Regions from separate parts of the Clostridium zhoujianii genome, predicted to be linked through region 1. Evidence: a T-box and tRNA genes for the amino acid it is inferred to sense, from the RefSeq annotation. Region 1 holds a T-box; the other holds one or more tRNA genes.
What was found. The T-box of region 1 lies ahead of serS (serine--tRNA ligase). A T-box ahead of a tRNA ligase gene usually reads a tRNA of that ligase, here a tRNA-Ser.
Positions count from the first base shown of each region.

Region 2: it has a tRNA-Ser gene. The T-box ahead of serS (serine--tRNA ligase) is inferred to sense a tRNA for this amino acid. The anticodon was not compared.

Region 1 is NZ_JBPUTF010000004.1:1,438-6,300, reverse strand. Features, by position in the region: gene panB (3-methyl-2-oxobutanoate hydroxymethyltransferase) at 1-306, opposite strand, end outside; gene ACSYT2_RS15985 (Rossmann-like and DUF2520 domain-containing protein) at 310-1,146, opposite strand; gene serS (serine--tRNA ligase) at 1,351-2,631, opposite strand; T-box leader at 2,684-2,878, opposite strand; gene ACSYT2_RS15975 (DUF1667 domain-containing protein) at 2,947-3,174, opposite strand; gene ACSYT2_RS15970 (NAD(P)/FAD-dependent oxidoreductase) at 3,191-4,606, opposite strand; gene ACSYT2_RS15965 (transcription repressor NadR) at 4,633-4,863, opposite strand, start outside.
Region 2 is NZ_JBPUTF010000006.1:24,817-29,679, forward strand. Features, by position in the region: gene ACSYT2_RS17730 (LCP family protein) at 1-592, opposite strand, end outside; RNA gene ffs (signal recognition particle sRNA large type) at 836-1,100, opposite strand; tRNA gene ACSYT2_RS17740 (tRNA-Ser) at 1,104-1,193, opposite strand; gene lgt (prolipoprotein diacylglyceryl transferase) at 1,280-2,053, opposite strand; gene ACSYT2_RS17750 (nucleoside deaminase) at 2,050-2,505, opposite strand; gene ACSYT2_RS17755 (HlyC/CorC family transporter) at 2,552-3,802, opposite strand; gene ACSYT2_RS17760 (GNAT family N-acetyltransferase) at 3,901-4,767, opposite strand.

The DNA of each region.
Region 1 (4,863 bases):
TCTTCCAGCATTCACAACAGCATCATAAACTGAAGTTTGATAAGACATAAATGGCATGTCTGCAACAACTAATGAATTTTTTACACCTCTTGTTACAGCTCTTGTATGATGTATCATATCTTCCATAGTTACTGATAAAGTATCCTCATATCCTAAACAAACCATACCTAATGAATCACCTACAAGTATTCCATTAATTCCTGACTCGTCCATCAACTTTGCAGTAGAATAATCGTAAGCTGTAAGCATAGTAAGCTTATCATTCTTGTCTTTTGCCTCTTTAAAAGTTACTACTGTATTTTTCATTATCTACTCTCCCATCATTTTCTCCAATTTAGAATAATCCCTATTAATATTTTTAACTTTCCCTATACTAATAAGCTTTTTTGAAAGTAACCTATATAATTCCCTATCATCTTCGCTTAATGACTCCAAATGCCTCTTAATAGTGTTAATATCCCCTCTTTCTATAGGCCCAGTTAAACTATTTATTGTTCCTTTTTCAACTATATTTTGAATATTATTAATCATTAAAGGTTTTAATGCACTTAGTGCCTCTTCATCACTAAATCCACACTTTTTAAGTAAACTACCTCCTGTTTCAGCTAAAGCTATGACATGATTGCTTACAAATACTGATGCTGCATGATATTCTGATTTATTTTTCCATGATATTACCTGAGTTTTATTACCCAAGCCTTCTATCATATTTTTAATATCTTTTATATACTTATTTGGCCCCTCAATAGTTATAAAAGCCTCTTTTAATTGTTTATGAGAATTATATTTGTTGCTGATTGCGAACATTGGATGGATTGAATAACCATATGCATTATGGTCTTCTATATTAGAAAAGATACGTGATGATAATGAACCACTACAGTGGCAAATAATTTTATTTTCAATAGACAACTCTTTAATACTATTCCATATATCTTCTATAACTCCATCTGGAGTTGTAATGATAATAGCATCACTTTTTATTACAATTTCTTGAATACTACTAAAGTAATTTGATTTAGTAAATTTTGCTGCTTCCTTTGCTGATTCCAAACTTCTACTATAATATCCAACTATATTTAAATTATTTTCACTAAAATATTTACCTAAGGAAAATCCGACTTTTCCTGCACCTATAAAACCTATTTTTATGTTATCACCTCCACTAATTTGAGTGTGACACTACTTAGTCTCATTCCAATATGGATATGAGCAATCTTAAAAATAAAAAATCATCATCTGGTGTAGCTTTTCTATAAATACCACCCATAGTAAGAATCTAACATAATTTGTAAAACAATTCAATGAATATATAAAAAAAACCAGCCTTCTTTGAAAGCTGGTTTAAAATTATTTAGTTATAACATCACATCTTAAGAATTGTTTTAAAGCTTCTGGTATTAAAACTGTTCCATCTGCTTGTTGGTAATTTTCAAGTATAGCAGCTACTGTTCTACCAATAGCAACTCCTGATCCATTTAATGTATGAACAAATTGTGGTTTATCCTTTGGAGTTTCTTTATACTTAATATTTGCTCTTCTAGATTGGAAATCTTCAAAGTTTGAACAGCTTGAAATTTCAACATATCTATTGTAGCTTGGCATCCAAACTTCAATATCATACTTTAATGCAGCTGTAAATCCTAGATCACCCTTACATATTCTAACTATTCTATAAGGTAACCCTAATCCTTGTAGAACTGATTCTGCATCTGCTACTAACTTATCTAATTCAGCATAACTATCTTCTGGCTTACAGAACTTAACTAATTCAACTTTATTGAATTGGTGTTGTCTTACAAGTCCTCTTGTATCTCTTCCTGCTGATCCTGCTTCTGCTCTGAAGCAAGCTGAGTATGCAGCATGCTTTATTGGTAACTCATTTCCTGTAAATACTTCATTTCTGTACATATTAGTTACAGGTACTTCTGCTGTTGGTATTAAGAAGTAACCATTGTTTTCAACTTTAAATGCATCCTCTTCAAACTTAGGTAATTGACCTGTTCCTGTCATACTCTCTCTATTAACCATATATGGAGGTAATACTTCTGTATATCCATTTTCACAAGTGTGTTTATCTAAGAAGTAGTTTATTATTCCTCTTTCAAGTCTAGCTCCTAATCCTTTGTATATAGTAAACCTTGATCCAGCTACCTTTCCGCCTCTTTCAAAATCTAATATATCTAAATCTGTTCCTAGGTCCCAGTGAGCCTTTGGTTCAAAATCAAACTTAGTTGGTTCTCCCCATCTCTTTATTTCAATATTGTCTTCATCAGTTTCACCATCTGGTACTTGTGGATTTGGAATATTAGGGATTCTAAGCATAATAAATTGAATTCTTTCTTCAATCTCTGCTAATCTAACATCATGAACCTTTATTTCATCTCCTAATTCTCTCATCTCAGTCATTATAGCAGTAACATCTTCTCCTGCTTTTTTTAATTTAGGAATTTCAGATGAAACTTGATTTCTCTTACTTTTTAAAGCTTCTACTTCAACTAATATTTTTCTTCTTTCTTCATCTAAAGAAATTATTTCATCTATTACTGAAGTATCAAAGTCTTCTCCCCTGTTTGATAATGCATTTTTAATTTCTTCTGGATTGTTTCTAATTCTTTTTAAATCTAACATTATTTGTTCCTCCCTTAATTTTTTACATATAAAAAGAGCCCATCTTCCCTATAAAAGGGACGAAAGACTCCGCGTTGCCACCCTAATTGATAGAATAAATTCTATCCGCTTAATTAATTTAACGATTTCCCGTACTGCTCATCACAGTCCCTCCAAGGTGGATTCATAATAACTTACTATCAGTTTACACCATACACTGACTCTCTTAAAGTAAATTTACTATTACTAGCCTCATCATAGGTTTATTATTCAATTTTCAATATACATTTACTATATTACAAACAATACTTTCTTGTCAATATTTGACTAACTTATTTATTCTCTTTCTATCTTTTTTGTACAAACTATATCTATTCCTGTATTAAGTATATTCCTACATATTATATCTCCTATATCTATAGGGCTACTAACATATATTCTGCCCAAAACTTTAGAAAACTCTCTAAATAAATCTCTATCTATCTCTTTATTACTTTTAACTGATACTACCTTATGTCTATTATCACCTTTTATCCTAACTAAACTCGTAAATATTTCCTTCATAAATATTCTCCCTTACCTAAACCTCATTAAATTCTTTAATCCTACCTATCAATACCTTAGAATTTTTTGAATCCTCAACTATCTCTGTTGGCTTCTTATCCATTTCTCTAGCCAATATATTAATTATCTTTCTTACACAGTAAGAACCATGACAACTTCCAAGACCTGCCCCTGTTCTTCTCTTAATTCCCTCTACAGTTCTAGCTCCTAATGGTCTTCTTATACAATCAACTATTTCACCTTCAGATACGTCATTACATACACAAATTATATTACCGTATCTTTTATCTAGAGATATTATTTCATTTCTTTCTTTTTTACTCATATCTCTAAATCTATAGAAATCTCTTCTCTTATCAACAAAATTCTTTTTTAAAGTTGTTTTCATATTCTGTGCTATTGCATCACTAATTGTTTGCGCTATTGCTGGTGCTAAAGTAATCTTACCATAATGAGTACCTGTTACCCTTATATACCCCTTATCTATATCTGTATCATCAATTAACATAGAATCCTTCTTATATACTTCATTAAATATATTGCTAAGGTTACTATGATCTACTTCTGGTAATAGTAAATTAGCATAGTCTATTCCTTCTTCTATACTTAAGGCAGTAGATGTTTTTATTCCTACAATAGCTCCTCCAGATATATTAGGGATATTAAGAACAAAAGTATGTTCATTTAACGTATTTATAACTATCTTATTTAATTTATTTTTCACATTATCATCTAATAATAAATAATTCATATTTTTATGAATTATTTTGTCATTTATTAATTCAATTCTATTATTATTTTTTGATTCCATATATACATCATTAGGAATTGTATTAATAACTACTCTACAAGTAAACTTATTTTTATTAGTCGTTACCTTAAATCCCTTTGATATATTTTTTATTTCTATGACTTCTTCTTCAAATCTAAAATTAACACCATTATCAGCTGCAACCTCTGCATAGGCTATTGCAAGATCATAGGGTGCTATTATTGCAACATTTTCTGAATACAAAGCCTTCTTTATACTAATATCTTTATTAAGAGCTGGCTCGATATCATAAACATCATTTGCTTCAATTAAGTGTACCTTGTCAATACCTCTTGATCTAGCCTTATCATACATATTTTCCAGTTCCAATACTCCCCTATCGCTATCTGCTATTCTAATAGCTCCTATCTTATTATATGGCACATTAAATTTTTCACAGGCTTCTTCTATTAGATAACTGCCAATCTTCTCTAAAGAAGACATAACAGTATCTGATGTTTCTGAGCCATCATAAACCACCGATGTATTCACAAAGGATATATCATCTGCAATATCATAATCTTTCTCTATTAAAGCTATATTTAAGTTATATTTAGATAATTCATATGCAACAGAACACCCTATTATTCCCCCACCTACTACTAAAACATCATAATTCATAATTACCTCCAAGGATTTACTTAACATTAATTCTCTTCAATAATGAATCCTTTTTCTCTTAACTCCATTAATATAGAATCCATATTCTCTTGAGAGTCAGCTGAAATTGTATGTATATGTACGCCATCAGTTAATAGTGATAATGGCTTTGCACTATTTTGGCTATACCTTGTCATAAACTTTTCTAAATCATTTAAGTTTTTTATCATTAACATTCCCTTTATTTCTCCATACAATGGATGCTCTACAATTACATC
Region 2 (4,863 bases), on a different contig from region 1:
TAACAGGAGGTTCATTAGTTCTATTCTTATTATTGATATCATTTATATAGCTATTTATCCATTTAAACTCATCACTATCAACTTCAATATCAAGCCCACCTATCTTATCTATAATCTTTGGTAATGAATTTAAATTTACAGTAATAAATTTGTCTATATCTAAATCAAAATTATGATTTATTGTTTTTAACATTAGCTCTGGGCCACCAATAATCATGGCCTCATTTATTCTATTATCTCCGACTCCAGGTAGCGTTAAGTAAGTATCTCTCATAATAGAACTTAATTTAATTTCCTTAGTATTCTTATTAATAGTCAATATCATATTACTATCAGATAGCCCACTAGTGCCTTCATCTCCACCACGGTCTACTCCAAATAAACCTATATTAGTAATATGATTATACTCATCTTTCTTGCCACTTTCATTTAATACTTCTTCTCTATTTATGTCAACATTATCCATTTTAGAAAACATATAGTATCCATAGGTAGCTGCTCCGCATGCACCTAATAAAATCACAGTTAATATTGATACAAGTGTAACTACTACTTTTTTCTTCACGCTCCACTTTTGCTTTTCTTTTTTCATAGCTCCTCCTCCATAAATATATTTCTAATACTAAGTATTATACCGTAATTTTCCACATTGTAAACTTCTCTTATTTTAATATAAGAAAAAGAGGGTATCCATAGTAAACTGAATTCCCTCTCTTTCTTATCCTATTGTTTGTCCTATATTGTTAATCCTATTGAAGAGTAACCTATTTAATGTCTTTGTTTCCATAAAAAAATCCTTTCCTTTTACCAAGAAAGGGTTTAAATAAAATATGAACCGTGCACCCCAGTTCGACAATAATTCATATGCGTTACCTATGCAGTTAGCTCAAGCCAGATTAATCCACGGCACACGAAAGTGACCACTTATCGCTGCTTCCTTCCGGACCTGACGAGGTTCATGGGTTCCGTTGCGTGGGACCCGACTATCAACACCACTTACATAGGGCAGACCATACAAATATAAAGCCTCTCTGGGGAATTCAATCTTGCTATAGCGGATTGCAAGTTACAAGGCACCGCTGACTCCCCATCTAGCACGGCAATGGCGGAGAGAAAGGGATTTGAACCCTTGATAGAGTTGCCCCTATACACGCGTTCCAGGCGTGCTCCTTCGACCACTCGGACATCTCTCCATACCTACTATTATATCTGATACTTCCTTATAATATCATAGATATAATAGTAATTCAATAGAATATTTCCCCTATCGAAATATAGCTTATTCCTTAATTTTCTTTATTTTCTTAATATAAACAATAGCTGCTAACCCTATCATTACTCCTATAATGCTTATAATTTGAGCAATCCTCATTCCACCTAGCATTAAACTATCCGTTCTTAATCCCTCAATAAAGAATCTTCCAACAGAATATAAAGTTATATAACTTGAAATAACTATACCAGTTTCACTCACCTTCTTATTATATAAAATAACTAATAGAATAATGCATACTAAAATATTCCATATAGATTCATATAAAAATGTTGGGTGGTAATAGCTTGTTCCAATTTTCATTCCATCTTGAATAAACTCTGGAAACTTACTTATGAATTCGTACGATACAGGACCACCATGAGCTTCGCTATTCATAAAGTTTCCCCATCTACCTATAGCCTGAGCTAATATTATTGATGGTGCTGCAACATCCATATACTCTAAGAAATTAATTTTTTTAACCTTAGCAAATATAAAGCCTGCTAAAAAAGCCCCTATTAGCCCACCATGGATAGCTAATCCTCCTTCTCTTATTTTAAATATATCTATAAGGTTATCCTGATAATTACTAAATTCAAAAGCTACATAGTACAGTCTTGCTCCTACTAATGCACAAGGAAATGCAATTAAAAATGCATCTGTTAATGTATCAAAGCTTAGATTCTTCTTCTTACAATTGAACCATGCTAATACTAATGCTACAACAACTCCCATTCCAATAAGAACACCATACCATCTTACCTCTAGTCCAAAAATTTCAAATGCTACTGGATTCATTTAATCTCCTCCGTTTTCAGTCTTCTTTTGCTAAAAAAATTCTTTAGTAAATCACTACATCTTTCATCATAAGTCCATATAGTGTTCACAAAAGAATTCAAACTTCTATTATCAACTAGATTTACTACCGATCCACAAGCTCCCATATCCTTGTTAAAAGTTCCAATATAAACTTTTGATAATCTACTTTGTAATATTGCTCCTGCACACATAGGACATGGTTCAAGAGTAACATACATATCACAGCCTGTTAATCTCCAATCTCCTGTGATCTTGCAAGCTTCTTTTATTGCTATAATTTCAGCATGTTGTGTTGGATCCTTTGTAAATTCCTTTACATTGTGACCTTTGCCTATTATTATACCATCTTTCACAATAACTGCCCCAATAGGAATCTCACCTTTATCAAAAGCCTTATACCCCTCTTCTAAAGCATAATCCATAAAATCCATAAAATACTCTCCTAAGCAAGAAAGGGCAGCTAATAGCCACCCCACCTTAAGTATATATTCTAACTTTTTTGATACGGTTCTTATCTATTTCCTCTACAACAAATCTAAGATTATTAATAAGAACTTCCTCATGTTCATCAGGTATTCTACCAAGCTCTTCAATTAATAAACCACCTACAGAATCTAAGTCCTCAGATTCCATTGATACACCTATTAAATCACTTATATCATCAAGTCTTGCGCTACCATCTACAATATACTCATCCTCTTTAATAACTTCTATCATATGGTTTTCATCATCGTACTCGTCTTCAATCTCTCCGACAATCTCTTCTATTAAATCTTCGATTGTTATAATACCAACTGTTCCACCATACTCATCAAGAACTACTGCCATATGGTTTCTAGTCTTTTTCATTTCTTTAAAGACCTCTGTTATCTTTTTAAACTCAAATGTATAGTAGGGTTCTCTTATATATTTTTCAACCTTAAACTCTCCAGTTTTATCATTAGCCATTATAAGATCCTTAACATTCAAAATACCTACTATGTTATCTATAGTGTCATTATACGCAGGTATTCTCGAGAACTGCTCTGTTCTAATTACGTCCAATACTTGTTCATAAGTATCTTCTATATCTACTGCTGTAATATCCACTCTTTGAACCATAATGTCCTTAACCTGCATATCCGCAAAATCAAAAACATTAAATATCATTTCCTTCTCAACATCCTCAAGGACTCCTTCCTCTTCACTGACACCTACCATTGTCTTTAGCTCTTCTTGAGTAATAAATGGTTCCGATGCCTTAGGATCTCCACCTAATAATCTTATAAATACTGAAGATATTCCTGTAAAAATAGAAATAAATGGTTTAAATAAGAATACAACCAACTTGATTGGCTTACCAACAAGTAATGAAACCTTCTCAGATTTTTGCTTTGCTATAGACTTTGGTGTTATTTCACCAAAAATAAGAACTAACACCGTCATAATTAATGTTGATATAGCAACTGCCGCTTCACTACCACCAGACATCTTTACTGCTAAAGATGTAGCTATTGATGATGCTCCAATATTAACTATATTGTTTCCTATAAGAATAGCTCCTAAAAGCTTATTAGGGTCTTCTATTAACTTTGCAACAAGTTTAGCTCCCTTAACTTCTTCTTCCACCATGTGTCTTGTTCTAATCTTACTTAGAGACATTAATGCTGTCTCTGACATTGAGAAAAATCCTGACATTATTAATAATACTATTAATAGAATTATCTCAAACGTATAACTAGGGTCCAAAAATAATCACTCTCCTAAATATATAAATACTTTTTATTTTATTGTTTATTATAACATATTATTTTTAGATTTTATAGAAATGATAAATTTCAGAAAAACTACTCTATTTGAATCCAATTACTTATCTTAGAATACACCTTAAATCCTCTTTTCTTATACATTTCATACGCCACAGAATTTTTTTCAATTACAATCAAGCATATTTTTTCTGTATCCTTTTTCTTAAGAAAATCTATTGCCGTTTCTAATAACATTTTTCCATATCCTTGTTTTCTATACTCTTTTCTTAATCCAATATCAAAAAAACCCTCATTATTTTCTATAGACACATTCATAAATCCAATAGTAATTCCATCAGCTTTAACTAAAAAAAATCCATTATTTCCATCTACTTTTTCTAGATATCCCTTAGCTTCTTTTAAATCAATATATGTTCCATGTGGCATGTCCATAAACGAACTATTATAATTATCTACATACTCATTTAAATTTTCAGCAGATATAGGAACTATATCTAGAATCTCTGCTTTACTTTTTCTTTCTTCTAATATCATAATAAATGATGAATATTCACTGTATAATTCAATAGCTTCTGCCACCTTTAATACATCATTATTTCTTATTCCTAATAAAATTTTAGTAGCACTATATTCTTTAGAAATTAATGATCCTCTCTCTATTAACTCTTTTAGCACCTTCTCCTTATTATCTATTCCCTCTAATATATCTATATTATGTATATAAGCAACATGCATAACTTCTGCTACTTCCAAAACCACTGAAACTTTACCTAATACTCTCCCATCTTCGAAGTAAAATAGTACACCCTTACCATAATTGTAGGTATCTATTTTAATATCCTTTTCTATTTCCATTATTGTTTTCTTTTCTTCTTCTCTTCTAGTAATAAATTTATAAACCAGATTTTTTTCTTTATTATCTAGTGATACATAATTTTTAACCATATATATTCTCCACTAACTATATTTTTATCCACATCTCTATTATTTTCAAATAACTTATCCACATTTACTCCATATATCCTATTAGTTATCAACAAA